3 regions of the Paenibacillus sp. FSL P4-0184 genome follow, and region 2 is predicted to be linked to each of the others. Evidence: a T-box and tRNA genes for the amino acid it is inferred to sense, from the RefSeq annotation. Region 2 holds a T-box; the other regions hold tRNA genes.
The links. The T-box of region 2 lies ahead of ileS (isoleucine--tRNA ligase). A T-box ahead of a tRNA ligase gene usually reads a tRNA of that ligase, here a tRNA-Ile.

Region 1 (10,088 bases), 1.8 Mb from region 2:
CTATGAGCATCTTTCTAACTGTGCGCTTGGTTATGAATGCCTGACTTCCTCCAACACCTTCTTAGGGCGTTGGGAGGGCGGTGTACCTGTCTCTTATTCATGTAATGCTGGATGTTTTGGCTGTATTTCTGAGCAGCCTGATGATAGTGGTTTTGTGTCTCCGCAGACTCGTATGAATTTCCGACCAACGGTCAATGAAATTTCACAAGTTATGTTGGAGCACTTGAAGACGCCTGAATCGATTATCAGTTTTGGACAAGGCTGTGAAGGTGAGCCTTCTACGCAGGCAAAACTTATTATAGAAGCAATCCGTGAAGTGCGCTCGATTACTGACATGGGCTACATTAATATCAACACCAATGCTGGCTTAAGCGATCATATTCGTGGAATCGTCGATGCTGGGCTGGATTTGATGCGTGTCAGCACGATTAGTGCTCTAGATGATCATTACAATGCTTATTACAAACCACGTGGCTACACATTGGCTAATGTAGAGAAGTCTTTGAAATATGCTGCCTCGCAAGGTGTTTACACATCGATCAACTATCTGATTTTTCCTGGAGTAACTGATCGCGAAGAAGAGATTGAGGCGATGGTGGAGTTTGTAAGACGTACGGATCTGAAGCTTATTCAGATGCGTAATCTGAACATTGATCCAGAGAGTTATTTGGAGTTAATTCCTCCTGCTAAGGGTGAAATTCTCGGCATGAAGACGATGCTGGAAATTTTCCGGGACGAATTGCCGGATGTTGTTATTGGTTCTTACACACATGTACCACCAGCAAATATGGCTCGGGTAAAGCAACGGCAACTCAACATTTAATAGATTAAATGTACCAATGAATTACCAATGAAACATATTGATCAATTGAATTTTTCGTGCTAAAATACCACAGTGTAATCATATAACTCTGGGTCCGCATGAGGCTTAGGGCATGAGAGGTGAAATTCAAAATGCAAGCAGCAATTCAACCAAAGTATAACTTAACTAAGGTAACCTGCGCATGTGGCAACTCTTTCGAAGCTGGCTCTGTTAAACAAGAGCTTCGTGTTGAAATTTGCTCCAGCTGCCATCCTTTCTTCACTGGCAAGCAGAAGTTCTTGGATGCCGGCGGTCGCGTTGATAAATTCAAGAAGAAATACGGTATCTAATTGGAATAGCCGCTTAGCGGCTTAAGGTTAGATCGAGCCCCCAGCTTTCTCGCTGGGGGCTCATTTTATGTCTTGGAGTTGATTTTTGTCCGAGCGTGAGCTATACTTATCTTCGCCGTGCTAGACGGGGAGGTAGCGGTGCCCTGTAACTCGCAATCCGCTGTAGCGAGGTTGAATTCCTGTTAGAGGTGCTATCGATGTGAGGCCTTGGTTCCTACGGGCTGTGTTGACGGTTGGGTCCTCCGCAATGAGTGCTTATGAACCTGGTCAGGTCCGGAAGGAAGCAGCCATAAGTAAGTTTACTCTTGTGCCGGAGGGTGGCCTAGCCCGAGCAGTCATGTAGGGTTGCCGCTTGGATCGTAGTCATCAATAACAGGTGCACGGTTTATAATTCTGTTTATAACAGCATCTTTGCCACAAGCAAAGATGCTTTTTGTTTTTGGTCAATAGCCCATGAATATAGTATAATAAATTTGCGACAAATGCCGGGAAAGAGGCAGCCTAAGAGAGGGTAATGCATAGTGGAACATATCGCGCTGTACCGTGCTTGGCGGCCGCAGTCGTTTCAAGACATGGTTGGACAACAGCACATTATCCAAACGCTGCAGAACGCAATTCGTGAACAGCGGGTTTCGCATGCCTATCTGTTCAGTGGTCCGCGGGGAACTGGTAAGACAAGTGCTGCTAAAGTCTTAGCGAAAGCGGTCAATTGTGAACGTGGGCCAGGTCCGGAGCCTTGCAACGAGTGTCCTTCCTGCTTGCGAATCACTGCGGGTAATGTGATGGATGTGCAGGAAATAGACGCGGCATCTAACCGGGGCGTAGAAGAGATTCGCGACCTCCGGGACAAGGTGAAATATGCACCTACCGAGGTGCGCCGTAAAGTGTATATTATTGATGAAGTGCATATGCTGACAACAGAAGCATTTAATGCGCTATTAAAGACATTGGAAGAACCGCCGTCACATGCAATGTTCATCCTTGCGACTACGGAACCTCATAAATTGCCAGCGACGATCATTTCTCGTTGTCAGCGTTTTGACTTCCGCAGAGTAGCTTTGGAAGAGCAGACAGCACATCTAAGTGCTATCTGTGAGAAGGAAGGGATTACAGCCGATGTTAACGCATTGCAGTATATTGCCCGCCTTTCTGATGGGGGTATGCGCGATGCAGTGAGTTTGCTGGATCAGATTTCATCTTTTACAGATGGCAAAGTTACGTACGAACAAGTGCTGGGGATGACCGGAGGGATACCCTCTGAGCAATTTGCACGTCTTGCCACTGCCATATTGGAAGGTGATATGGGTCTTCTGCTGGAGCTTGTTGAACAGCTTATGCATGAAGGTAAGAGTGCTGATAAATGTCTAGAGAATCTTATGTATTATTTCCGTGATTTATTGATGATTAAGATGGTACCTGGGGCCGATCAACTGACGGAGCGAGTGCTTAATCCCGCCGAGTTTAAAGATATGGCCACCGCTTTTTCCCGGGATCGTCTGTTTCAGATCGTAGATACACTTAATAAGTACCTGGGTGAAATGAAATATGCTACTCATCCGCAGACTTTGTTTGAAGTCGCGCTGATGAAGCTTTGTAGCTTGCAGCAAGAGGAAAGTGAGACCGCATCAGCTGCTCCGTTAGGTGCATTACAGGCTGGATCAGGGGTGATTGCTCCTGCAGTCCACTCTGGTGAACTGGATCTGCTCAAGAGACAGATTACTGCGCTGGAGAAAAAGCTGGAGCAGGCATTGCAGGCCGGTGGTATTTCCGGAGGTGGGCGAGATGGTGCCTCTTCTGCGAAATCGAATCCGACTCCAAGTTCTGCGCCTAGAATCTCTGCAACCTCCAAAATGCCTCCAAATGTTGATAAGTTTATTGCTGGTAAGGATAGTCCTGATTTTGCAGCTATCTACAAACAGTGGAGTCTTGTCTTGCAAGGGGTAAAAGAGGAGAAGGTAACGGTTCATGCGTGGTTTGTAGACGGAGAACCTGTATCTGTAATGGACGATGCTGTGCTTGTTGCATTTAAGAACACGATTCATCGTGATACAACGGAGAAGCCAGCAAACAGACAGGTCATTGAGAATGTGTTTGCAGCGCGTCTTGGTAAACCTTATAGACTGGTAACTATAATGCAGCGCGATTGGAACGAAGCCGCTCAGAAGTCAGTGGGACAACCTAGCAAAGAAGAGTTGCGGCTAGAGCATGAACATGATACTGCAGATGCGAAATCTGAACCTTGGATTGATGAGGCTATCCAGCTTTTTGGAGAAGACCTTGTTGTCATAAAAGAGTAATGTAAGCATACTAGCGCAAATTGCGCATTCCAAAGGAGAGATGATGTATGAATAATATGAACCAAATGATGAAGCAAGTTAAGAAAATGCAGGAGCAAATGCTTAAAGCTCAAGAAGAACTAGGTGGCAAGGTAATTGAAGGCTCATCAGGTGGCGGTGTAGTTACAGTTCAAGTTAATGGCCACAAAAAGTTGCTTTCTATCCAAATCAAGCCAGAAGCTGTTGATCCGGAAGATGTTGAAATGCTACAGGATTTGGTAATCACTGCAGTTAATGATGCTTTGACTCAAGCTGAAGACCTTGCGAACAATGATATGGGTAAATTTACTGGTGGAATGAAGATCCCAGGCTTGTTCTAATTCACTCACTCCACTTTCGTCTAAAGGAGAATTATTAATTTGTATTATCCCGAACCGCTAGCCAAGCTGATCGATGCTTTTACGCGCTTGCCCGGGATTGGGCCGAAGACAGCCGCCCGGTTAGCTTTTCATGTGCTTAACATGAAAGAGGATGACGTCATTGATTTTGCTAAAGCGCTAGTAAGTGTCAAGCGTAATCTTCATTATTGCTCCGTCTGCTGTAATATTACGGATACGGACCCGTGTAAGATATGTCAGGACAAAACTAGAGATCCTTCAGTAATCTGTGTGATCCAAGACTCCAAGGATTTGGTGGCAATAGAACGAACCAAAGAGTTTAATGGGTATTATCACGTTCTTCAGGGTGCGATTTCACCTATGGAAGGTATAGGCCCTGATGATATTCGCTTGAAGGAATTATTGACTCGTTTGAGTGATGAAAGAGTGAGTGAGCTTATCATGGCGACCAACCCCAACATTGAGGGTGAGGCAACGGCGATGTATATTTCTCGTCTAGTTCGGCCTTTTGAGATTAAAATCACCAGAATAGCCCATGGCTTGCCTGTTGGTGGCGATCTTGAATATGCCGACGAGGTTACCTTGTCCAAAGCGTTGGAAGGTCGTCGTGAGCTATTCTAGTAGCTCTAAAGTCGTGTTTTTCAAAAGGAGGCCCCTTGGGCCTCCTTTTTTTGTTCTAAGTTTGTCCCTATCCCGATATGAATGAGAATAACGAGATGTAATTTTGCATCGAAATTATTCTGAGGAGGAATGAGTAATGGGATGGTGGACCTCATTGTGGCGGGGAGCAGATGAAGAACAGGGTAGAAAAGATACGGAGGGCTGGGAAACGTTGCTGGAGGTTCGTAAGGCGCAATCTGAGTGGGAGAGAGCGTACCTAATGTTTGATGAAGCGTTGGGTCAAGATCAAATTGATTATGCTATTTATATTTTAGAGGCAGCAGAGCGCAAGTATCAGATACATCTCAAACATGCAAAGAGCATTGGATTAAATAGCAGTCAGATGTAGGCGCTAACCAAATGGAAATATAGGAGGGATCAACATGCTAAGAATGTTAGCTATAGGAGTACTGGTCATATCGGTTGTATTGTTGAGTGTAATTGTATTCCGGAAAAAACTTGGCTTTGGATGGCTTAGTCTGTTCGGAGCTCATTTGGTACTGGCTGCGCTCGCGATATATGTAGTGAATTTCTCGGGTTTAATCACACAAGTTCATATTCCCCTGAATCCCGCAACCATAGGCGCAGTAACGGTTCTTGGCCTTCCAGGCGTAGTAATGTTAATAGGATTAAGAATTATTTTGTTTTAATGCTTGACGTGAGTTTGAAAAATATGATACATTAAGTCTCGCCCCTTTGGACAAGATGTTGATTAACAACTTGCTGAAACGGTAAGCGAAAAAAAGAAATTAAAAAAACGCTTGACGAAAACAAAGGTGCTGTGATATATTATAAAGGTCGCTGCTGACAAGCAACGACAACGAAAGATGAGACATTGATCTTTGAAAACTGAACAACGAGTGAGTGGGAAATCACGAAAGTGAAATCCGAAATTAGAGAATTAATTTTCTCGTCAGATGTTTCAAAATGAGCATATCGCTCTTTTCAATACTAATTGGAGAGTTTGATCCTGGCTCAGGACGAACGCTGGCGGCGTGCCTAATACATGCAAGTCGAGCGGAGTTATTTTGAAAGCTTGCTTTCAAAATAACTTAGCGGCGGACGGGTGAGTAACACGTAGGCAACCTGCCCCTTAGACTGGGATAACTACCGGAAACGGTAGCTAATACCGGATAATTTCTTTTTTCTCCTGAAGAAAGAATGAAAGACGGAGCAATCTGTCACTGAGGGATGGGCCTGCGGCGCATTAGCTAGTTGGTGGGGTAACGGCCCACCAAGGCGACGATGCGTAGCCGACCTGAGAGGGTGAACGGCCACACTGGGACTGAGACACGGCCCAGACTCCTACGGGAGGCAGCAGTAGGGAATCTTCCGCAATGGACGAAAGTCTGACGGAGCAACGCCGCGTGAGTGATGAAGGTTTTCGGATCGTAAAGCTCTGTTGCCAGGGAAGAACGTCCGGTAGAGTAACTGCTATCGGAGTGACGGTACCTGAGAAGAAAGCCCCGGCTAACTACGTGCCAGCAGCCGCGGTAATACGTAGGGGGCAAGCGTTGTCCGGAATTATTGGGCGTAAAGCGCGCGCAGGCGGTCATTTAAGTCTGGTGTTTAAACCTTGGGCTCAACCTGAGGTCGCACTGGAAACTGGGTGACTTGAGTACAGAAGAGGAAAGTGGAATTCCACGTGTAGCGGTGAAATGCGTAGATATGTGGAGGAACACCAGTGGCGAAGGCGACTTTCTGGGCTGTAACTGACGCTGAGGCGCGAAAGCGTGGGGAGCAAACAGGATTAGATACCCTGGTAGTCCACGCCGTAAACGATGAGTGCTAGGTGTTAGGGGTTTCGATACCCTTGGTGCCGAAGTTAACACAGTAAGCACTCCGCCTGGGGAGTACGGTCGCAAGACTGAAACTCAAAGGAATTGACGGGGACCCGCACAAGCAGTGGAGTATGTGGTTTAATTCGAAGCAACGCGAAGAACCTTACCAGGTCTTGACATCCCTCTGAATCCACTAGAGATAGTGGCGGCCTTCGGGACAGAGGAGACAGGTGGTGCATGGTTGTCGTCAGCTCGTGTCGTGAGATGTTGGGTTAAGTCCCGCAACGAGCGCAACCCTTAACTTTAGTTGCCAGCAAGTAATGTTGGGCACTCTAGAGTGACTGCCGGTGACAAACCGGAGGAAGGTGGGGATGACGTCAAATCATCATGCCCCTTATGACCTGGGCTACACACGTACTACAATGGCCGGTACAACGGGAAGCGAAGCCGCGAGGTGAAGCCAATCCCATCAAAGCCGGTCTCAGTTCGGATTGCAGGCTGCAACTCGCCTGCATGAAGTCGGAATTGCTAGTAATCGCGGATCAGCATGCCGCGGTGAATACGTTCCCGGGTCTTGTACACACCGCCCGTCACACCACGAGAGTTTACAACACCCGAAGTCGGTGGGGTAACCCGCAAGGGAGCCAGCCGCCGAAGGTGGGGTAGATGATTGGGGTGAAGTCGTAACAAGGTAGCCGTATCGGAAGGTGCGGCTGGATCACCTCCTTTCTATGGAGAATCGTCTTCTGCAATGAAGACATTCAAATCGGAAGTTAAACTTTCACAATAGAACCTTAGGGTTCGAACACTCACTCGTGTTCAGTTTTGAAAGAGCAAGTCTCTTTCGTATGCGTTTGGTGGCGATAGCGGAGGGGTTCCACACGTACCCATCCCGAACACGACCGTTAAGCCCTCCAGCGCCGATGGTACTTGGACCGAAGGGTCCTGGGAGAGTAGGACGCCGCCAAGCGGACAACCATTCTTTGGTTGATTCACAATATTATATATGTTATATGGGCTTTTAGCTCAGTTGGTTAGAGCGCACCTCTGATAAGGGTGAGGTCGGTGGTTCGAGTCCACCAAGGCCCACCATATGACATTATAGAGTAACGAGGCCTCCGAAAAGTAATCGGAATTAGCTTCGAAGCTACACTTCACTTTTTGGAGTGAATTTCATGGGGCCATAGCTCAGCTGGGAGAGCGCCTGCCTTGCAAGCAGGAGGTCAGCGGTTCGATCCCGCTTGGCTCCACCATAATTTTTAATTCAATACCTTCTTTAAACTTGATCCTTGAAAACTGGATACCGAAACGAATTTGCGTTTTAGAACATCTTTTAGCAACTTGTGTAAACAAGTAAATGTTATTAGTGAGATTTTTCTTAGGAAAAATCAAGGTTAAGCTAATAAGAGCACACGGAGGATGCCTAGGCGCCAGGAGCCGACGAAGGACGTGGCGAACAACGAAACTGCCTCGGGGAGCTGTAAGCAAGCTTTGATCCGGGGGTGTCCGAATGGGGAAACCCAGCTGTGGTAATTCGCAGTTACTCATCTCTGAACACATAGGAGATGTAGAGGCAGACCAGGGGAACTGAAACATCTAAGTACCCTGAGGAAGAGAAAACAATAGTGATTCCGTCAGTAGCGGCGAGCGAACGCGGAACAGCCTAAACCTAAGAGCTTGCTCTTAGGGGTTGTGGGACGTCTCACATGGAGTTACAAAGGAATATGGTAGGTGAAGAGGTCTGGAAAGGCCCGCGATAGAGGTAAAAGCCCTGTAACCTAAACTGTGTTCTCTCCGAGACGGATCCCGAGTAGTGCGGGGCACGTGAAACCCCGTATGAATCCAGCAGGACCATCTGCTAAGGCTAAATACTACCTGGCGACCGATAGTGAAACAGTACCGTGAGGGAAAGGTGAAAAGCACCCCGGAAGGGGAGTGAAATAGAACCTGAAACCGTGTGCTTACAAAAAGTCAGAGCCCTATTTATGGGTGATGGCGTGCCTTTTGTAGAATGAACCGGCGAGTTACGTTTAACATGCAAGGTTAAGTCGAGAAGACGGAGCCGCAGCGAAAGCGAGTCTGAATAGGGCGATTGAGTATGTGGACGTAGACCCGAAACCGTGTGATCTACCCCTGTCCAGGGTGAAGGTGCGGTAACACGCACTGGAGGCCCGAACCCACGCATGTTGAAAAATGCGGGGATGAGGTGGGGGTAGCGGAGAAATTCCAATCGAACTCGGAGATAGCTGGTTCTCCCCGAAATAGCTTTAGGGCTAGCCTCGGTATAAGAGTAGTGGAGGTAGAGCACTGATTGGGTGCGGGGTCCGCAAGGATTACCAAGCTCAGTCAAACTCCGAATGCCATATACTTATTGCCGGGAGTCAGACAGTGAGTGCTAAGATCCATTGTCAAAAGGGAAACAGCCCAGACCATCAGCTAAGGTCCCCAAGTGTGTGTTAAGTGGGAAAGGATGTGGAGTTGCACAGACAACCAGGATGTTGGCTTAGAAGCAGCCACCATTGAAAGAGTGCGTAATAGCTCACTGGTCGAGTGACTCTGCGCCGAAAATGTAACGGGGCTAAACACACCACCGAAGCTATGGCTAGATACGTATGTATCTGGGGTAGGGGAGCGTTGTATGTGGGTTGAAGGTGTACCGTAAGGAGCGCTGGACAGCATACAAGTGAGAATGCCGGTATGAGTAACGAAAAGATCAGTGAGAATCTGATCCGCCGAAAGCCCAAGGTTTCCTGAGGAAGGCTCGTCCGCTCAGGGTAAGTCGGGACCTAAGGCGAGGCCGAAAGGCGTAGTCGAAGGACAACAGTTTGAAATTACTGTACCACCGTAATCCGCTATGAGCGATGGGGTGACGCAGGAGGGTAGTGACGCGGACTGATGGATATGTCCGTCTAAGCAGTGAGGCTGATGTGTAGGCAAATCCGCACATCGTTAAGGCTGGGCTGTGATGGGGAGCGAAAATTATAGTAGCGAAGGTCATGATCTCACACTGCCAAGAAAAGCCTCTAGCCAGGAGAAGGTGCCCGTACCGCAAACCGACACAGGTAGGCGAGAAGAGAATTCTAAGGCGCGCGGAAGAACTCTCGTTAAGGAACTCGGCAAAATGACCCCGTAACTTCGGGAGAAGGGGTGCCCCGGTAGTGTGAATAGCACGAGGGGGCCGCAGTGAAAAGGCCCAAGCGACTGTTTAGCAAAAACACAGGTCTGTGCGAAGCCGCAAGGCGAAGTATACGGGCTGACGCCTGCCCGGTGCTGGAAGGTTAAGGGGAGTGGTTAGGGGTAACCCGAAGCTATGAACCGAAGCCCCAGTAAACGGCGGCCGTAACTATAACGGTCCTAAGGTAGCGAAATTCCTTGTCAGGTAAATTCTGACCCGCACGAATGGCGTAACGACTTGGGCGCTGTCTCAACGAGAGATCCGGTGAAATTTTAATACCTGTGAAGATGCAGGTTACCCGCGACAAGACGGAAAGACCCCATGGAGCTTTACTGCAGCTTGATATTGAATTTGGGTACGATCTGTACAGGATAGGTGGGAGCCGTAGAAATCGGAGCGCAAGCTTCGGTGGAGGCGCCGTTGGGATACCACCCTGATCGTATCTAGGTTCTAACCTAGTACCCTTACCGGGTACGGGGACCGTGTCAGGCGGGCAGTTTGACTGGGGCGGTCGCCTCCTAAAGAGTAACGGAGGCGTTCCAAGGTTCCCTCAGAATGGTTGGAAATCATTCGAAGAGTGCAAAGGCATAAGGGAGCTTGACTGCGAGACCTACAAGTCGAGCAGGGACGAAAGTCGGACTTAGTG
Region 2 (10,088 bases):
GCTGAAATAGAGGGGGAAATTCCCTATATTCTAGCGGATTGAAGCTAAAACACAAAATTAGAGGGAAGAATTCCCTATCTTACAGGCTCTATTCTACAGTAGTCTAATCCACAGTAGACTAGCCACTACATAAAGAAAAGCCACCCAAGGTTTCCCCTAGGCGGCTTCAATGTCTAACTAATGTTTAAAATTCAAACTCCACATCGCTTAAGCGTCTTTGGATTTCAGAGATGACACGTCTTTCTTCCTCTTCCCCTTTTGCAATAAAGGTAACAGAGAAACGTACAAACGGACCTGCATCATCCCAAGGCACGGTGGAGATTAGCTTCTCACGGATCAGGAATTGCGAGAAATCCTCACCGGATTCGAAACGGCGACCACCTTTGACACCCTTAGGTGCTGCAACATAAAGGAAGAAGGAGCCCTTTGGTTTCTCAGCTTGGAAGCCCAGGCTGTTCAGTGCATCTACCAAAAGGTTGTGACGACGAGAATACTTGGCAGCAATCGCTTCAGTAATCTCTGGATGAGCAAGACCGTAAGCCGCAGCTTTTTGAATCGCGATAAATTGACCGGAATCATTATTATCCTTCACATCACTGAAGGCTTTAACCACTAAAGGATTCCCTGCAACAAAGCCGATTCTCCAGCCTGTCATATTGTAAGACTTGGACAAGGAATGCAGCTCTACGCCAACATCTTTAGCACCTGGCACAGAGAGGAAGCTAAGCGGCTTCAAACCGTCATAGGTCAAGGCAGCATATGGTGCATCGTGGATAACGACTACATCATATTTTTTAGCCCATGCAACTACCTCAGCAAAAAACTCAGGAGTCGCACTAGCGCCCGTCGGATTGTTTGGATAGTTCAAGTAAAGAAGCTTGGCTTTATGAGCAACTTCTTCTGGAATTTCGTTCAGATCTGGAAGGAAGTTATTCTCCTTCTTCAGCTCTACTGTAAACACTTGTCCACCCAAGTATTTAGTGTGTGTACCCAGCACTGGATAACCCGGCACCGTCATGATCGTAATATCTCCTGGGTTAATGAAGCAAGAAGGCAACATTGCCAGTGCAGGCTTAGAACCGATCGAGTGAACTACCTCCGTTACGGGATCAATGCCTTCAACACGGAATACTTCCCGCAAATAATCAGCAGCAGCTGTCTTAAACTCAGCAATTCCATTGTCCGCATAACCACGGTTTTCTTCCTTAGCTGCTTCTTCAGCAAGCTTAGCCACGATACCTGCATCAGCCATCTCATCTGGCTCGCCTACGCCCATATCGATCAATTCAATATCAGGAAAGTCCTGTTTTGCGGATGCTTTAGCACGTTTGATTTTCTCGAATTTATAAATCGAAGTGTCCTTGCCGTAGTTCGCACCGCCGATGCGGTCTGCAAAATTAGTCTGAATGAAGCTGTCTTGGTATTGTTCAATACTCATACTTTCATCTCATCTCCTGGATATCTATTCTAATTTTAGAAGAAACGGCTTCGCCGTCCCTTGGATGGCTTATGTTTCTAGAGATCCGTTTCTGTGATAAAAAATAAGGATAAAGAATAAGGCATAACCTTCTCTTTATCCTTATGTTATTAAATATGATGGAAAGCAGAGTTCAATACCATAGACTAATTATCACTTCATTTGTACTTATCTGCTGCGCAATGTGAACAGAACATCTTCCATGTCTTCCGGAATAGGTCTGCTGAATTCTTTATATTCACCTGTCGTAGGATGAATAAATCCAAGCACCGCCGCATGTAACGCCTGTCCATTCATAGCTGTTCCTTTACTGCGTCCATAAATCGGATCACCCACAAGCGGATGACCAATGAATTTCATATGCACTCTGATCTGATGCGTGCGGCCAGTTTCCAGCTGCAGCTCCAGTAATGTACAGTCACCGAAACGTTCCATAACCGTAAAATGGGTCACAGATTTCTTGCTGTTCTTTTCCGTTACAGTGTATAGCTTGCGATCGTGTGGATCTCTACCGATCGGAGCGTCAACCGTTCCTTTGTCATGCGACAAATTGCCGTGTACAACTGCTATATAGCGGCGTGTTACACTGTGCTCTTTAAGCTGTGCTGCGAGCGACGCGTGACTGGCATCATTTTTAGCCACCATAATAAGACCAGAGGTATCCTTATCAATACGGTGTACAATACCTGGACGAATCTCACCATTAATACCGGACAGATCCTTGCAGTGATACATCAGTGCATTTACCAAGGTGCCTGACGGGTGCCCGGCAGCCGGATGTACAACCATACCACGCGGCTTATTTATAACAATGACATCGCTGTCTTCGTATACAACTTCAAGAGGAATATTCTCTGGGATCAAGTCCGTAACTTCCGCTGCTGGTACGACAATGGAAACTTTATCGCCTTCTGAGAGCTTATAGTTAGCTTTAACCGGTGCCCCATTAACCCTAACATGGCCACCACTGATCCACAGCTGCACCTGAGAACGAGAAATATCCTCTTCCCAAGATTCCGTTATATATTTATCGATTCGCTCCCGCGCGTTCTCTGCTGAAACGGTCCACTCCGTGACGTCCCTCTCTTCTTCGCTCGTAGATGCCGCTTGGTGATTGACGTCTTTACTCAAATCATTCATTCCCTTCTTTTACTTCCTTTGCTTCTTTTACTTCTTTGATTTCCGTGATTTCTTCACCATTCTTAAGATCGCGGAAGGAGTCCAAAAGAATCAACCCAACCCCAATGACGATACATGAATCCGCAACGTTAAAAATCGGGAAGCTATAGCTTCCAAAATTAAACAGAAGGAAATCGACAACCTCACCACTGATCATCCGGTCTAGGAAGTTACCTATCGCTCCACCCAGAACAAGTCCAAGGGCGACCGATAGCATATTCCGCGAATGTCTAGTTTTGTTCAAGTACCAAACGATACCTGCAACCACTACAACCGTAACTAAAAAGAAGAACCATTGCTGACCTTGTAGAATCCCAAAAGCAGCCCCGCGATTACGATGTGAGGTAATTAGGAAGAAGTTCCCGATCACCGGAATCTGTTCCCCAAGCTCCAGACGTGTGGCAATGAGATACTTCGTTCCCTGATCCACCAAAAATACAATAAGAGCAATCAAATAGTACACCACAGAAGTTGTCACTCCGTTCTTATTTTTCCCGCCAAATGCGGTACGAATACTGTTATTAGACTTGTATATTGTAGCACAGCCCTTAGAAGATCGTCTATTGCGTGACACCTCTCGGGCGCTTAATCTTGGGGACTATTTTCCATCGCTAAAATAACGCCTCTCAGGTCAACCTAACAAAGAACCATCCGGTGCAAATCGGTTTGTCGGAAGGATTCTTAAAAAAGTACAGAAAGGAGCTTACTCATCATGACGCACCTGACAGTACAGCAGCTCTCAGAGCTACGCGCCCGATTAGAAAAAGACCGTGATACTATTCAGCACAGGCTTCAGAATAATGAAAATTACGGCTTACAGGAATCCATGCGGGATGGCACCGGAGAACTTTCCGAGAATGACAACCATCCAGGCGATGCAGGCACCGATTTGTATAACCGCTCCATGGATATTTCACTGCTAGAGCGGGACGAGCATGAGCTGGATGATATTGAAGCTGCTCTCAACGCTATGGATGAAGGCACCTATGGGATATGTAAAGCTAGCGGTAAACCGATCCCTTTTGAGCGTCTATCCGCTATTCCCTCCACGCTTTATTGTAAAGAGCACGCCCCACGTCAAAATGCACCTTTTACTCGGCCCATTGAAGAAGAATTTTTGTCTCCTCCATTTGGGCGTACGAGTCTCGATGAACGAGAGGATCAAAACGGATTTGACGGTGAGGATGCCTGGCAGATTGTAGAAAGCTATGGAAACTCCGATTCCCCCGCCATGGCGGAGGGTAGCAACATTGACTCCTATAATGATATGGAAATTGAAGCTGATGAGCTGGAAGGCTGCGTAGAGCCTTGGGAGAACTTTATCGCCACCGATATTACAGGGAACCATTTAATTGTAGTACCGGGACGTAGCTACGAGCGTTACAAGGATAGTGGCGAGGGAAGTTACATGCTTGATCCGCTCGAAGGCGAGGAGTAAAAGCATCGTCCCCACAAAAAAATGAACAGCGTGCGGTTCCAGTTTCATCGTGGAATGGCCCGCTGTTTTTTTATTTTTTCTGCGCTATGTCATTTTGTTAAGAAAATGTTCAGATTCAGCTGGTAAACTGATCTAACGCATGCTGAAATCGACATACAAGGAGTGTAACGTAAGTGAATCACGACTATTTTAAAAATGTACAACAACTCAGTCATGAAGATGACCGACGATATTTATTATTAATGAGAGGCTTACGCATCATACACGAGGAAAAAAAGCAGCGCAGCCCTCTCCAAAGATTAAAAAAGGAAAGGTACGGACTGGGGAGAAATATAGAAGCCCAAGGTTGGATAAATCCACCAAAGAAGATTGACCGAACCCCACTCTCTCCTACAAACCAAGTAAAGACAGCTACGCCTTAAAAAGCTATTTGAATTCCAGCTGACGCTGAACAATTCGTACAATATCCGCAATATAATCTCCGATGATCGGTAGATTCAAGGCTCCAAGAACCTGAAGAACATAGATGATCGTTGCCGCAAAAAAAGTAAAACCAAGCGCGATCCCTACTCCACGAGCCGCTCCATATAAAATATTTTTCCAAATTAGAGTCCAAGGTGAATATAACAGCTCCGTATACTGATAAATTCGTGATTTCTCTAAGATATGGGCCCATTCAAAGGTTAATCGATACATTGTATTCATTTTTTCTTCCAGTGGAATGTCTTCTGGATTGCGATGATCTGCTGTTAAACGCTCAGGGTTTTCCTCAGGAATAACCTTTTTCTCCACTCCCTTATCTGGGCTGTTCTTGTTGCCGGATGTCTTGACGGAGATTCTGTTCTTCTGATCCTCCACAGCCACAGCTCCTCTCATACGTCTATATTCGCCACAAAGTAAACGAGCCCGGTCAAAGAGAATACATCTCCTTGAGCACGAGGCTCGTTATTTTCGCGGGCGAAATATAAAGACTATATTTCCCGCATAAACAGAAGTTCTCTGTTTATACTTGTGCCGCTAGTATATGCTGTTTTGGGACAGGTAATGCAGATTTACACTTCAATATGGATACCGATGGATTTACCACCGACATCTACCGTTTCAAAAGCGTGTTCTCCGCCAAAATCAACCGTAGTCACAAGTACATTGTCTCGCAATACATTCTCAAAGGCTGTAACTGCTGCTTTAAGCTCATCGTCTACACTCAGCGTGAGTGCGATCCGTTTCTCGATCGGCAGATCCAAACGTTTACGGTAATCTTGAACCGCACGAATGATCTCACGAACCCAGCCTTCTTGTTCAAGCTCAGGTGTGATTTCGGTATTGAGCGCAACCGTAATTCCATATCCGGAAGCTGCGGCGAAACCTGCTTTAGCTTCTTTTTCAACGAGTAGCTCTTCAGAAGTGATCACCAGTTCTTCTCCCTCTGGCGTCGCAATCGCGATTGAGCCATCTTGCACCGCTTTGCGGGTAGAGTCACTGCCCAAAGCTTTTAGGAAGCCTTGCAGGAAGCCGACGTTTTTACCGTATTTTTTACCGGCAACTTTAAGATTCAGCTTGAGTGTGAAGTCAACAAATCCACTATCGCTAGTCTCTAGCACGATGTTCTTGATGTTGATCTCGTCTTTGATGATCTCTTCATACTCAGCCAAATGGAAGTCACGGTTCATCGAAACGATCAGCTCAGACAGCGGTTGACGATTCTTAATGCCTGTTTCGTTACGCACGTTACGCGCCAGCTCAACGATTTGTCTCGCACTTTCCATATCCTCTTCCAGCTCTTTATCGATCAAGCTCTCATCAGCAACCGGATAATCTGCTAAATGCACACTTTCTCCGCCGCCAAGGTTCGTGAAGATATCTTCAGACAACATCGGTGTAAATGGAGCCATCAAAGACGCTGTCTTCAAAAGCACATGGGTCAGTGTACGGTAAGCATCCAGCTTATCTTCACCTAGACCACTACCCCAGAAACGATCACGGGAACGACGGATATACCAGTTACTCAGCTCATCTATAAAGTTCTCAATACCTTTGGATGTATTCACGAAGTCATTAACTGCAAGTCCTTTGTCTACCAAAAGAATCAAGCTGTTCAGACGGGACAAAATCCAGCGGTCCAACTTATGTTCCGATACTTTAAAAGGATGATCGGCAGGATCATAACCATCGATGCCTGCATAAAGCGTCAAGAACGCATGCGTATTCACCAGTGTATCTACAACTTTGGATTTGGTTTCACCTACAAGGCCACGAGAGAAACGTTTGTTATTCCACGGTGCACTATCGGATAGAATCGCCCAACGGAAAGCATCCGTGCCGTAATCGTTCATGATATCCCAAGGATCAATGACATTGCCTTTTGATTTGGACATTTTTTGACCATTCTCATCAAGGATATGACCGTGAGCAATAACAGCTTTATATGGAGCTTTACCTTTAAACAAGGTAGATACAGCTAGTAAGCTGTAGAACCATCCACGTGTCTGGTCGATCCCTTCACAGATCATATCCGCTGGATATTGATCATTCAGCTTATCCTCGTTCTCAAATGGATAATGACTTTGCGCAAATGGCATCGAACCACTATCGAACCAAACATCGATAACTTCTGGTGTGCGAACCATCTCTGCCCCTTCGCTGAAAGGACTGCGTAGCTTGATCTTATCTACAAAAGGCTTATGCAGCTCGATATCCTCAGGTACATCGCCAATCGCCATCGCTCTCAGTTCTTCAATGCTGTGTGGAGCGAACTCTTTGCCCGTTTCTTGACATACCCAAACATTAAGCGGTGTGCCCCAGTAACGATTACGGCTGATATTCCAGTCCACCAGTTCATCCAGGAACTTCCCGAAACGGCCTTCACGTACATGATCAGGATACCAATCTACACTGTTGTTGTTAGCAATCAGCTGATCTTTGATCGCTGTAGTGTTGATGAACCAACTGTCTGTTGCGTAGTACAAGAGTGGTGTATCACAACGCCAGCAGAACGGATAGCTGTGCTCGTATTTTTCTTTACCGTAAAGCAGTCCTTTTTCAGACAAAGCTTTAACGATATCCAAATCGCAATCTTTCACGAAGCGTCCAGCAAAATCAGACACTACATCCGTATACTTACCGGAATTATCAACCACGTTCACGAAGCTGATGCCGTTCTCGCGGCAAGTCTTATAGTCATCTTCACCATGCGCTGGTGCCATGTGTACGATCCCAGTACCACTGGAATCTGTAACGAAGGAAGCACCTACGATGACATTGCTTTTCTCTGCCTTGATGTATCCGAATGGAGGAGCGTAGGTTTTGCCGATAAACTCGGAACCTTTATGTGTAGAAAGGACTGTGTGCTCGCCTTTCATTACTTCCTCCACCAAATTTTTGGCAACAATGTAGATACCGTCTTCTTGTTGTACACGTACATAATCCATGTCAGGGTTCATGGCTAACGCCATATGTGCTGGCAGCGTCCAAGGTGTAGTCGTCCAAGCTAGTACGTAGTCTCCACTGTCATCCAGTTTGAACTTTGCAGTCGCACTGAGATCCTTGACGGTCTTGTAGCCTTGGGCTACTTCATGGGAGCTTAGGGTAGTCTGACAGCTTGGGCAGTAAGGACTAACCCGATGTCCGCGGTAGAGCAACCCTTTGTCATGCACAGTAGCCAAGATGTTCCACACGCTCTCGATATATGTGTTATCCAAAGTTACGTAAGGATTATCTAGATCCGTCCAGTATCCGATACCCTCTGTAAACTCGCGCCATTGCTTCTCATAACCGAAGACGCTGTCTTTACATTCCTGAATGAATTTTTCTACGCCATATTCCTCGATCTCTTGTTTGCCGGAGATGCCAAGCTTCTTTTGTACGCCTAGTTCTACTGGCAAACCGTGTGTATCCCAGCCCGCTTTACGTACCACGCGGTAACCTTTCATCGTTTGGTAACGACCGATGAAATCCTTGATTACACGGCCCAGCACGTGCCCGATATGCGGTGCACCGTTCGCTGTTGGAGGACCTTCGTAAAATACATAGTTCGGACGTCCTTCACGATTCTCCATCGATTTACGGAACGTATTTTCGTCGCTCCATTTCTTCAGTATGCGGACATCTCTTGCCCGCGCTTTTTCTTTGACATCTACTTTTTGCATGTGATGGTCAATCCTTTCATGGTTTAGTCTGTAAAGCTCTTTTCGTCCTTGGGCAGTCTGGTTCAGCTCTTGCCTTCGGTACCCGAGCCGCGATCCCGCAGGGCAGCACTGGGCTCGGGGTGCCACTGGGACCGGCGAGTGAAACGCCGGTCTGCTCTAGCAGTGAAGGCCCCGCAGGCTAACCCGCCAGGGGAGCCTAAGAAGGGCCGCTCCTTCAGCCACATGAGTCCGTTCGCTTCCACCACCGTACCCGTTTGCACGAGGCTTTACATTACGGGTGTCCAGAGGGCGGCAGCCCTTGGGGTCCCCCTTAGAAAGGGGGATTTAGGGGGATGGCCCGCCCCGGAACAACAAAATAAGCGTCATCCCACCCCCAAAGGGGCGAGACAACGCTCGCGATACCACCCTAATTCTGCGCATGAGCACATCCTTAAGGGGAGTGTATTCAGCACAATCTCAGTCCTGCGCGTAAATCTCATGCACAGGTCCGGTGTAACGTCCGGCGGACGGCTAAGCTTACGCACGATCAACGCTTCAGCTTAACTTCTAGGGGAAGATCTTCCGGCAGGGTTCGAACAATCGGCTCTCAGCAATCGCCGACTCTCTGGAGAACGTTACCTTGTCGTACTTGTCCCGTCATCGAATACATATAAACAATATACAGATATGTTCTATTTATAGACTTTTTAAGTCTAAATGTCAACAACCGCTAGCCAAATCCGCAATTAGGAGTATACCTGTGCAGGCGGAATACTTTATTATGATCGATTTTAGCGGAAAATAAAAATAGAGGGAATAACTCCCTCTATTTAGCCGATTATAGCATGAAATTATAAATTAGAGGGAATTCCCCCTATAAATTCAATCAGCATTCATTCATCATAATGCATTAGATACGATGTAGAACATCATCCTTAAAGGTTACGTTCTCGCTTGCCTCACGACTCTCCAAGGCATTCCAGTCATCCTGTGACAACAGCTCGAGCTGTGCTTCCACCAATGTGCGGAAACGAGTGCGATAGATCGAAGCTTGCTTACGCAATTCTTCAGTCTCAATAGCAACCTTACGGGATTTGGATAACGCTTCGTTAATAATCCGATCCGCGTTCTTTTCCGCTTCCTTGATAATGAGCTGCGATTCCTTCTTGGAGTTGTTCTTCACATCATCCGCCGCTTCCTGAGCGACTAAGATCGTTTTCGATAAACTCTCTTCAATATTCACAAAATGATCTAAACGCTCTTGAATGGACAAAAGCTGATTCTGCAGCTCTTTGTTCTCACGGATGACACTTTCATAATCCTTAATTACTTGATCCAGAAATTCGTTGACCTCGTCCTCATCATAACCGCGAAGTCTCCGAGAGAACTCCTTGTTATGTATATCGAGCGGTGTTAATGGCATGCTGTGCACCTCCTAGAAATTTCGGACCTTCTAAGTCTCTGAACCATACCTGCGCAGCAGACAAAGAAGAAAGACTGTACTTCAAGTAAAGGCAGAGGATGTATCGACGTTCCAACTGCCATTCATGGTTCGCCTCTTTTATAAAATATCGGCGTCCTGCTTTAAAAATGTTTGATTCCCTCGAAATAATCAATTTCGACAAGTAAAGCTGGATTCCTGCAAGGGATTCACACAAATTTACCAACCTGAACACGGTATCGGCCCTTTTTCGTCAAACTACCAACCTCTAGAACCTTGAATCGACCAAATCCTTGAATAGATACCATGTCACCATCTTTAAGTCCGCAGGAAGGGTCTTCTTCCACTTTCCAATTTACCCGAACGCGCCCAGCCTTGATGGGAGCAAGAATTTTGCTTCGGCTAAGCCGTGTTACATCTGCGGCTATG
Region 3 (10,088 bases), 950 kb from region 2:
CCCTTCCAATCGTTGGAGTGGAGCACAGACCTTTTACTACCCCAATCACAAGGATAATAAAGATATAGCGGAGTTTGTGCAGAGTGAGCTGAAGACTACGCTGGAGAATACGGATCGTGTGGCTAAGACAGTGAATACTGTTTATCTGTTAAAAGCATTGAAAATACCAGCGGTACTTGTAGAAGTTGGCTTCTTATCACATCCTCAGGAATCTGCTCTACTTGGAAATGATGTCTATCAGCGTAAGGTTGCGACTAGCATTTATCGGGGGATTCTTCGGTACGCCTCCGAGTAGTCAGGACTACTCATGGGGAGACAGGTAATGCTATAATAGACAAAAACTCCGGAGAATTTCTCAACCGGAAAGGAAACAGAGGTGCTTCCCATGCTGACTAAGGAACAAATTCAGGAAATACTGCAGCCATTAACAGACTCTGAAACTGGAAAAAGCCTTGTGGAACTACAGCTGATTCGTGACATTATGATTAAAGAAGACCGTATTTCTTTATCTATCGTATGTTTGAATCCTGAAGAGCAAAGTCGCATGGATCTAGAACAACGGGTTCGTGAATTGCTTGAAGCGGGTGGGGCTTCTAATGTACATATCCGGCTTCGTGATGCAACCGATTATGAACGTGCTATACTTCGCGGTGAGAGCACTGAGGAAGTTGATGAGCCTGGGAAACTTAAGGGACATGCTGCAGGCCTTGATGGCCATGAATTAATTAGCGAGAGCTCTGGTGTGAACTTTATCGCCGTGGCTAGCGGCAAAGGTGGAGTTGGTAAATCAACTGTAACGGTCAATTTGGCCGTAGCCCTTGCAAGAAAAGGTAAGAAGGTTGGTCTTGTGGATGCGGACATTTATGGTTTTAGCATTCCTGATATGATGGGGATTGAAGAGGGGCCGGTTGTGGAAGAAGGAACGATTATTCCTGTGGAACGTTTCGGAGTGAAGGTCATGTCTATGGGCTTCTTTATCCGTGAGAATAGTCCAGTTATTTGGCGGGGACCTATGCTAGGTAAAATGCTTCGCCAGTTCTTCAATGATGTTGGTTGGGGTGAACTTGATTATATGCTGCTTGATCTTCCCCCAGGTACTGGTGATGTGGCACTTGACGTGCATCAGATGCTGCCTCACAGCAAAGAGATTATAGTTACGACACCTCACGCTACCGCAGCGTTTGTGGCGGCTAGAGCGGGCTCTATGGCTCTACAGACAGATCATGAGATTATTGGAGTCATTGAGAATATGGCTTATTATGAGTGCACTGACTGTGGTAAGAAAGATTATATCTTTGGCAGAGGCGGAGGAGCGAGGCTTGCCGAGACGCTTCATACGGAGCTGCTTGCACAAATACCGCTAGGTGCACCGGACAACCATATTTCCGAACCGGATTTCTCACCTTCTGTATACAAAGAAGAGACACCATCAGGACAATTATTTGCAGAAATTGCTGATAAACTTATTGCCAAATATGAGCACTAACTCTTGTGCATAAAAAAGAGGCCTTCCCACACGTATTAGTGGGATAAGGCCTTTTTTTTAAGAACTTGAATCATCGCCGCTGCCGCCGCCACTGCTTTCCTGTTTGTCGCCACCTTCGCTACCCTTTTCTTTTTTCTCTTTTGGTTCAAGTTCTTCTTGTACGACTTTTTTAAGTAAATTCAATACTTCCATGCGAAATAATGGAGTTTGCATGGATTCCTGCATGGTCTTCATGGATTGTTTACGGTAATCAGGTGTTTTGGTGAGATTTAAAAACATTGTCATCATTTCTGGAGACTTCATAATTTCTTCGACTGATTTCTGATAAGTGGGATCCTTAATTAGCTGTAGGTGTAGTTCCTTGCTTTGTGATTGAATGGCTTTAGCAAAATCGCCCGCGAATTTGGGATCAGTCATTATCTTCTCGATTTCCTTCTGATATTCCGGTGCAGTGAGAGTATTTTTAACAGCGAGCTTGATCTCCTCTGTTGTTTGAAGTGGCATCATCTTCATGCTCATTCCACTGGTACCGCTAGAGCTGGAGCTTGATAATGATTCCTCAACCGCTTTTTTACCCTCATCGCTTTTCAATATATCTAAAACCATGGTCTTCGTTTCTTTATAACTGCCTTGTCCGGAAGAAGAACTGCTCTGCTCACTTCCGCAAGCCGTTAAGGCCATAACAAAGCTCAATGCCAAACCCACAGATCCGATAAATCTCCATTTCATTGGCGCTGCCCTCCTTTATAGGATTCTCTAGATGTATTATGCCGAATTAGATCACATTTATGTTGTGGGTGTAATGGTGTTTTGTCGGTATCCTTGGTAAAATAAATCTGACAAGAGGAGGTGAATTGGCTGAGTATAAAAAAATGGTTTCATTTATTTTGGACTACCCTCCTTATAGGAGCGGGTGGGGCTGTAATCGCTGGTCTGGCACTGCAATTCGTAAATGGTAAGATTGATTTCAAAAGTGTCGGGGATTTCTTTTTATACCCGCTGATTCTGCTTGGCTACGGTATGCTTGTAAGCGTTTATTCGCAACTTGGTTTTTTTGCCTATTTGATTTTGAATTATATGGGTAACGGCGTTTTTCCACAAAAGGTTTGGAAATACATACAACTAGTGCTTTCTGTGCTCGCATTGCTTGAACTGATTTTTTTGCGTACCGTCGTTGGTGGGGAAAGAAATGTTATGTCTGATCTAATATTAGGAATCGTTATTTTGCTAGCAGCTATTATTGTGTCTTATTTCAAAGTAAAAAGTACAAACATCTCAGCTTTGATTCCAACCCTCTTTTTTATGACAGCTATTTCAATTGTGGAAGTTATTGGCGTGCTCCGTATAGGTGTTGATAGTGCAACAGTATTTATTGTTGTTCCGCTTATTGCTTGTAATGCATTCCAAATTTTGATGCTACACCGTATTCTGAAGCCGGCAGCCGGATAATGAATGGGGAAGGCACTAAACAAAGAACCCCGTGCTCTGATCTCAGAAGACGGGGTTTTTTGCTCTAACTGTATCTTAACGATTAAAATCTGATTGTAGAGGTTAATCTTAAAGAACGATACGCTCACAAAACTTAGTAGATGCTTCCGAAGTGAGTTTTGTACGAAGTAACACAAGTGTAGTAACGCTCACAAAACTAAGTGTATGCTTCCGATGCGAGTTTTGTACGAGGCTCATCAATGATGCATATGCTTTACAAAACTGAGTGGATGCTTCCGAAGTGAGTTTTGTACGAAGTATCTCAAGTGTAGTAACGCTCACAAAACTTTTAGGAGGGGAATATATGGACATCAAGCGCTATATGATAAAAGACACAAAAGAAATCCGGCTTAACAAGCTGGATCCGGACGACACAGGTGTTTTTAAATCCAAAAAAGAAGTAGAAGCCAAAACAGAAGAGCTTAAAGCACGTTTGGCAGAGCTCCAAGATATTTTGTTTGCTCAGAAAAAGCATTCGCTGCTTGTTATTCTGCAAGGAATGGATTCCAGCGGTAAGGATGGCACGGTTAAGCATATTTTTTCAGGCATTAATCCACAAGGGTTTATAGTGACCAGCTTCAAGAAACCATCTCTAGAGGAAGAGGCTCATGATTTTCTATGGAGGGTTCATCAGAAGACACCCCCTAAGGGATATATCTCTGCATTTAACCGCTCGCATTATGAAGATGTATTGGTACCACGGGTACACGGAGGGATAAAAAAGGATGATTTGAAGCGCCGCTTTCGTTACATACGGCAGTTCGAGGAAATGCTGGTGGAAGAGGGGACGACAATTATCAAGCTTTTTCTGCATATTTCTAAAGAGAAGCAGTTAAAGAAGATCAAGGAGCGGCTTGAAGATCCAAAGAAACATTGGAAATTCGATGCAAGTGATCTCCAGGAGCGGGAGTATTGGGATGATTACCAAGAAGCATATGAAGATGTTTTCAAGGAAACTAACATAGACACAGCACCCTGGTACTGGATACCCGCCAATCATCAATGGTACCGCAACTATGTGACCTTATCCATCGTTGTAAAGACACTGGAGAGTCTGGATCTGAGCTATCCGAAGCTGAATACCCCCACACCCGACATATCGGAACTCATTTCTCCACGTCATTAATTCTTTGGACAGATCAACATCCATTACGGCACCAGAGATTGAAATGTGTTTTTACAGCCCAGCTGCGTCCTCAACAGCATTACTCAGTGAAGCTGAGTCTCGGACTTCTTTACCTTCGGTGTTGCTTTGACTAATCAGCTCAGATACGGTAACGAATTCATAACCTTGTCTGCGAAGCTCGTCGATAATGAGTGGAAGTGCTTCATGTGTTTGTTTACAGGAATCACTGGCATGTAGAAGGACGATATCACCTGGATGCGCTTTTGTCGTTACACGCTTCACGATATTGTCTACGCCGATGTTCTTCCAATCCAGGGAGTCTGTATCCCATTGAATGACCTTGTAACCGAGATCGGTGGCAACCTGAAGGACTCTTTTGTCAAAATCACCATTAGGCATACGAATCAAATTGGGTTCAGTGCCGGTTAATTCGGTAAGTACGGTGTGAGCCGTTGAGATCTGTGTACGAATTTCTTCGTTGCTTAGTGTGCTGTAATTGACATGTTTATGACCATGACTTCCAATTTCAAAACCTGCATTCTTGATGTTAGTTACAATGTCTGGATGAGTCTTACTCCATGGGGACGATAGGAAGAAGGTGGCTTTGTCCACTTTCTTGTCTTCAAGTACCTTCAAAATTGGTTCGGGTCTTTTCTCCCCCCAGCTAATATCGAAGGTCAGGGCAATCAGCTTCTTCTCTGTTGGTACACTGTAGATCGCGGAAGGTCCGGATTCAGAAAAAACGGTTATGTTTCCCCTCTCGACATAGACAACTCCAGCAGCAAGAAGCACAGCGGCGAAGATATAGATGAATCGTTTAATCTTTTTGCCGCTGAATACATAAAAAGAATTCATAATGACAGCGCTCCTCTCCCATGCGAAATGCTTGTTTGTTCTAAATGTATGCTCGTACCGCAAGGTTATGACCTAAGAAACAGAGATCACAATTTCAGGAGGGTATTTATGTTGTCGTTCTTCACGTTTGTTAAAGATCTAAAAACGATCCGGAAAGCTTTACTGCTGTCCTGTTTGCTCTTCGCAATTGGAGCGGTTATAGGGTGGGTAGCCACTAGTAGTCTGGAAAAGCTATTGGTTCAGCAATTAGAGGGGCTCAGTGAAATCAGTGGCAACCTTAGAGATTCTTCTAATCCGCAATGGAGCTTCTTTGTATTTATATTTTTGAATAACAGCATCAAGGGTGTTCTTATCATATTTTTAGGAGCGTTGTTCGGTATACTGCCAGCCATATTCTTATTTATTAACGGAGCGGTTATCGGCTATCTGATTCATTTATCAGCACTGCAAGGACAGGATTTGTTCGAACTAATAGTAAAAGGACTGCTGCCACATGGGATTATAGAGATTCCAGCGATCATTATTGCTTGTGCATTTGGACTTCAGTTCGGCGGGAAAGTACTTTCAAGTATGTTTAGCTCATCCACTAAAAAAATGAACAGAGGTGTTGATTGGTCTTCGTTCATGCGTCAAACACTTACGGCATCTATTTGGACAGTAATCCTGTTATTTGTTGCAGCCATCATTGAAAGTACAATAACTTTTTCTCTTTTATCATAAAACTTCCGAGAATGGAGCATAACATTAAAGCTCATCCAAGGATTGCCTAAAGGTCAGAAGTATATAATCGTGACGAAACCATAAAGGGAATTTTTATTAATTATGGTTATAAAAAGAGTACTCCGGTTAATCTAGTGTAAGAGGATCTTAAGGCAGCTTTCTCCATGAGATGGACTAACTAATTATGTACAAGGGGTTTTTGGTTTTAGTGAATGTGTTACTTGCAACTTCATGAAGGAGGCCAAGCATATGTTGGGAATGTTGTTCAACGAAAAAGAATGCAAGGAACTGGATTATGTTTTGCGGAAAGAACTTGATGAGATGCTGTTAGATTTGAGCGATCAGCGCTTGGACCAAAATATCAGGCATGCCATCGCCAATAGATATAAGACTGTATTTCGTATGTATGCTCGTTTTGCTCCTCAGAAAGAGCTTTCCAAGTATGCGTGGGGTGGACGTTCTTCTCAGTATAAACACTAAGGATAAGCGGTAAATGCAAGAGTCTTATATGAATTTAAGATTTTTTAATAAAATAGCTTGACTAAAAAGGAGTGCTCGTGATAAATTATATCTCGCGCTCCTTTTGCTTGTGTAAAAGGGAAGCGGAAGGCAAGAAAAGTTGAAAAAAACTTTTTCAAAAAAAAGACTTGCCAAACAACGAAACACTGTGATATATTATAAAGGTCGCCGCTGACAAACAACGACGATAAAATGAGAGACATTGATCTTTGAAAACTGAACAACGAGTGAGTGGGAAATCACGAAAGTGAAATCCAAAATTAGAGAATTAATTTTCTCGTCAGATGTTTCAAAATGAGCATATCGCTCTTTTCAATACTAATTGGAGAGTTTGATCCTGGCTCAGGACGAACGCTGGCGGCGTGCCTAATACATGCAAGTCGAGCGGAGTTACTTTGAAAGCTTGCTTTCAAAGTAACTTAGCGGCGGACGGGTGAGTAACACGTAGGCAACCTGCCCCTTAGACTGGGATAACTACCGGAAACGGTAGCTAATACCGGATAATTTCTTTTTTCTCCTGAAGAAAGAATGAAAGACGGAGCAATCTGTCACTGAGGGATGGGCCTGCGGCGCATTAGCTAGTTGGTGGGGTAACGGCCCACCAAGGCGACGATGCGTAGCCGACCTGAGAGGGTGAACGGCCACACTGGGACTGAGACACGGCCCAGACTCCTACGGGAGGCAGCAGTAGGGAATCTTCCGCAATGGACGAAAGTCTGACGGAGCAACGCCGCGTGAGTGATGAAGGTTTTCGGATCGTAAAGCTCTGTTGCCAGGGAAGAACGTCCGGTAGAGTAACTGCTATCGGAGTGACGGTACCTGAGAAGAAAGCCCCGGCTAACTACGTGCCAGCAGCCGCGGTAATACGTAGGGGGCAAGCGTTGTCCGGAATTATTGGGCGTAAAGCGCGCGCAGGCGGTCATTTAAGTCTGGTGTTTAAACCTTGGGCTCAACCTGAGGTCGCACTGGAAACTGGGTGACTTGAGTACAGAAGAGGAAAGTGGAATTCCACGTGTAGCGGTGAAATGCGTAGATATGTGGAGGAACACCAGTGGCGAAGGCGACTTTCTGGGCTGTAACTGACGCTGAGGCGCGAAAGCGTGGGGAGCAAACAGGATTAGATACCCTGGTAGTCCACGCCGTAAACGATGAGTGCTAGGTGTTAGGGGTTTCGATACCCTTGGTGCCGAAGTTAACACAGTAAGCACTCCGCCTGGGGAGTACGGTCGCAAGACTGAAACTCAAAGGAATTGACGGGGACCCGCACAAGCAGTGGAGTATGTGGTTTAATTCGAAGCAACGCGAAGAACCTTACCAGGTCTTGACATCCCTCTGAATCCACTAGAGATAGTGGCGGCCTTCGGGACAGAGGAGACAGGTGGTGCATGGTTGTCGTCAGCTCGTGTCGTGAGATGTTGGGTTAAGTCCCGCAACGAGCGCAACCCTTAACTTTAGTTGCCAGCAAGTAATGTTGGGCACTCTAGAGTGACTGCCGGTGACAAACCGGAGGAAGGTGGGGATGACGTCAAATCATCATGCCCCTTATGACCTGGGCTACACACGTACTACAATGGCCGGTACAACGGGAAGCGAAACCGCGAGGTGAAGCCAATCCCATCAAAGCCGGTCTCAGTTCGGATTGCAGGCTGCAACTCGCCTGCATGAAGTCGGAATTGCTAGTAATCGCGGATCAGCATGCCGCGGTGAATACGTTCCCGGGTCTTGTACACACCGCCCGTCACACCACGAGAGTTTACAACACCCGAAGTCGGTGGGGTAACCCGCAAGGGAGCCAGCCGCCGAAGGTGGGGTAGATGATTGGGGTGAAGTCGTAACAAGGTAGCCGTATCGGAAGGTGCGGCTGGATCACCTCCTTTCTATGGAGAATCGTCTTCTGCAATGAAGACATTCAAATCGGAAGCTAAGCTTCCACAATAGAACCTTCGGGTTCGAACACTCACTCGTGTTCAGTTTTGAAAGAGTAAGTCTCTTTCATATACGTTTGGTGGCGATAGCGGAGGGGTTCCACACGTACCCATCCCGAACACGACCGTTAAGCCCTCCAGCGCCGATGGTACTTGGACCGAAGGGTCCTGGGAGAGTAGGACGCCGCCAAGCGGACAACCATTCTTTGGTTGATTCACAATGTTATATATGTTATATGGGCTTTTAGCTCAGTTGGTTAGAGCGCACCTCTGATAAGGGTGAGGTCGGTGGTTCGAGTCCACCAAGGCCCACCATATAACTTTATATCTTTCATGGGGCCATAGCTCAGCTGGGAGAGCGCCTGCCTTGCAAGCAGGAGGTCAGCGGTTCGATCCCGCTTGGCTCCACCATAATTTTTAATTCAATACATTCTTTAAACATTGATCCTTGAAAACTGGATACCGAAACGAATTTGCGTTTTAGAACATCTTTTAGCAACTTGTGCAAACAAGTAAATGTTATTAGTGAGATGATTCCAAGAGAGATATCGTATGATATTTTCCTGCGGAAAAATCAAGGTTAAGCTAATAAGAGCACACGGAGGATGCCTAGGCGCCAGGAGCCGACGAAGGACGTGGCGAACAACGAAACTGCCTCGGGGAGCTGTAAGCAAGCTTTGATCCGGGGGTGTCCGAATGGGGAAACCCAGCTGTGGTAATTCGCAGTTACTCATCTCTGAACACATAGGAGATGTAGAGGCAGACCAGGGGAACTGAAACATCTAAGTACCCTGAGGAAGAGAAAACAATAGTGATTCCGTCAGTAGCGGCGAGCGAACGCGGAACAGCCTAAACCTAAGAGCTTGCTCTTAGGGGTTGTGGGACGTCTCACATGGAGTTACAAAGGAATATGGTAGGTGAAGAGGTCTGGAAAGGCCCGCGATAGAGGTAAAAGCCCTGTAACCTAAACTGTGTTCTCTCCGAGACGGATCCCGAGTAGTGCGGGGCACGTGAAACCCCGTATGAATCCAGCAGGACCATCTGCTAAGGCTAAATACTACCTGGCGACCGATAGTGAAACAGTACCGTGAGGGAAAGGTGAAAAGCACCCCGGAAGGGGAGTGAAATAGAACCTGAAACCGTGTGCTTACAAAAAGTCAGAGCCCTATTTATGGGTGATGGCGTGCCTTTTGTAGAATGAACCGGCGAGTTACGTTTAACATGCAAGGTTAAGTCGAGAAGACGGAGCCGCAGCGAAAGCGAGTCTGAATAGGGCGATTGAGTATGTGGACGTAGACCCGAAACCGTGTGATCTACCCCTGTCCAGGGTGAAGGTGCGGTAACACGCACTGGAGGCCCGAACCCACGCATGTTGAAAAATGCGGGGATGAGGTGGGGGTAGCGGAGAAATTCCAATCGAACTCGGAGATAGCTGGTTCTCCCCGAAATAGCTTTAGGGCTAGCCTCGGTATAAGAGTAGTGGAGGTAGAGCACTGATTGGGTGCGGGGTCCGCAAGGATTACCAAGCTCAGTCAAACTCCGAATGCCATATACTTATTGCCGGGAGTCAGACAGTGAGTGCTAAGATCCATTGTCAAAAGGGAAACAGCCCAGACCATCAGCTAAGGTCCCCAAGTGTGTGTTAAGTGGGAAAGGATGTGGAGTTGCACAGACAACCAGGATGTTGGCTTAGAAGCAGCCACCATTGAAAGAGTGCGTAATAGCTCACTGGTCGAGTGACTCTGCGCCGAAAATGTAACGGGGCTAAACACACCACCGAAGCTATGGCTAGATACGTATGTATCTGGGGTAGGGGAGCGTTGTATGTGGGTTGAAGGTGTACCGTAAGGAGCGCTGGACAGCATACAAGTGAGAATGCCGGTATGAGTAACGAAAAGATCAGTGAGAATCTGATCCGCCGAAAGCCCAAGGTTTCCTGAGGAAGGCTCGTCCGCTCAGGGTAAGTCGG

Region 1: it has a tRNA-Ile gene. The T-box ahead of ileS (isoleucine--tRNA ligase) is inferred to sense a tRNA for this amino acid. The anticodon was not compared.
Region 3: it has a tRNA-Ile gene. The T-box ahead of ileS (isoleucine--tRNA ligase) is inferred to sense a tRNA for this amino acid. The anticodon was not compared.

What each region holds. Positions count from the first base shown of each region.
Region 1 is NZ_JBBORN010000001.1:1,983,134-1,993,221, reverse strand. Features, by position in the region: gene MKY52_RS08535 (radical SAM protein) at 1-823, shown strand, start outside; gene rpmE (50S ribosomal protein L31) at 955-1,152, shown strand; RNA gene ffs (signal recognition particle sRNA large type) at 1,268-1,536, shown strand; gene dnaX (DNA polymerase III subunit gamma/tau) at 1,674-3,449, shown strand; gene MKY52_RS08515 (YbaB/EbfC family nucleoid-associated protein) at 3,497-3,808, shown strand; gene recR (recombination mediator RecR) at 3,848-4,447, shown strand; gene MKY52_RS08505 (DUF2508 family protein) at 4,584-4,835, shown strand; gene MKY52_RS08500 (pro-sigmaK processing inhibitor BofA family protein) at 4,879-5,136, shown strand; rRNA gene MKY52_RS08495 (16S ribosomal RNA) at 5,439-6,996, shown strand; rRNA gene rrf (5S ribosomal RNA) at 7,121-7,237, shown strand; tRNA gene MKY52_RS08485 (tRNA-Ile) at 7,283-7,359, shown strand; tRNA gene MKY52_RS08480 (tRNA-Ala) at 7,445-7,520, shown strand; rRNA gene MKY52_RS08475 (23S ribosomal RNA) at 7,660-10,088, shown strand, end outside.
Region 2 is NZ_JBBORN010000001.1:3,761,195-3,771,282, reverse strand. Features, by position in the region: gene MKY52_RS16440 (LL-diaminopimelate aminotransferase) at 185-1,438, opposite strand; gene MKY52_RS16435 (RluA family pseudouridine synthase) at 1,646-2,617, opposite strand; gene lspA (signal peptidase II) at 2,610-3,122, opposite strand; gene MKY52_RS16425 (TraR/DksA C4-type zinc finger protein) at 3,369-4,094, shown strand; gene MKY52_RS16420 (DUF5665 domain-containing protein) at 4,521-4,811, opposite strand; gene ileS (isoleucine--tRNA ligase) at 5,147-8,239, opposite strand; T-box leader at 8,614-8,888, opposite strand; gene MKY52_RS16410 (DivIVA domain-containing protein) at 9,129-9,641, opposite strand; gene MKY52_RS16405 (YlmH family RNA-binding protein) at 9,869-10,088, opposite strand, start outside.
Region 3 is NZ_JBBORN010000001.1:2,813,979-2,824,066, forward strand. Features, by position in the region: gene cwlD (N-acetylmuramoyl-L-alanine amidase CwlD) at 1-295, shown strand, start outside; gene MKY52_RS12175 (Mrp/NBP35 family ATP-binding protein) at 386-1,486, shown strand; gene gerD (spore germination lipoprotein GerD) at 1,544-2,215, opposite strand; gene MKY52_RS12185 (KinB-signaling pathway activation protein) at 2,345-2,935, shown strand; gene MKY52_RS12190 (PPK2 family polyphosphate kinase) at 3,279-4,100, shown strand; gene pdaB (polysaccharide deacetylase family sporulation protein PdaB) at 4,152-4,955, opposite strand; gene MKY52_RS12200 (stage II sporulation protein M) at 5,067-5,675, shown strand; gene MKY52_RS12205 (hypothetical protein) at 5,925-6,155, shown strand; rRNA gene MKY52_RS12210 (16S ribosomal RNA) at 6,514-8,071, shown strand; rRNA gene rrf (5S ribosomal RNA) at 8,196-8,312, shown strand; tRNA gene MKY52_RS12220 (tRNA-Ile) at 8,358-8,434, shown strand; tRNA gene MKY52_RS12225 (tRNA-Ala) at 8,455-8,530, shown strand; rRNA gene MKY52_RS12230 (23S ribosomal RNA) at 8,698-10,088, shown strand, end outside.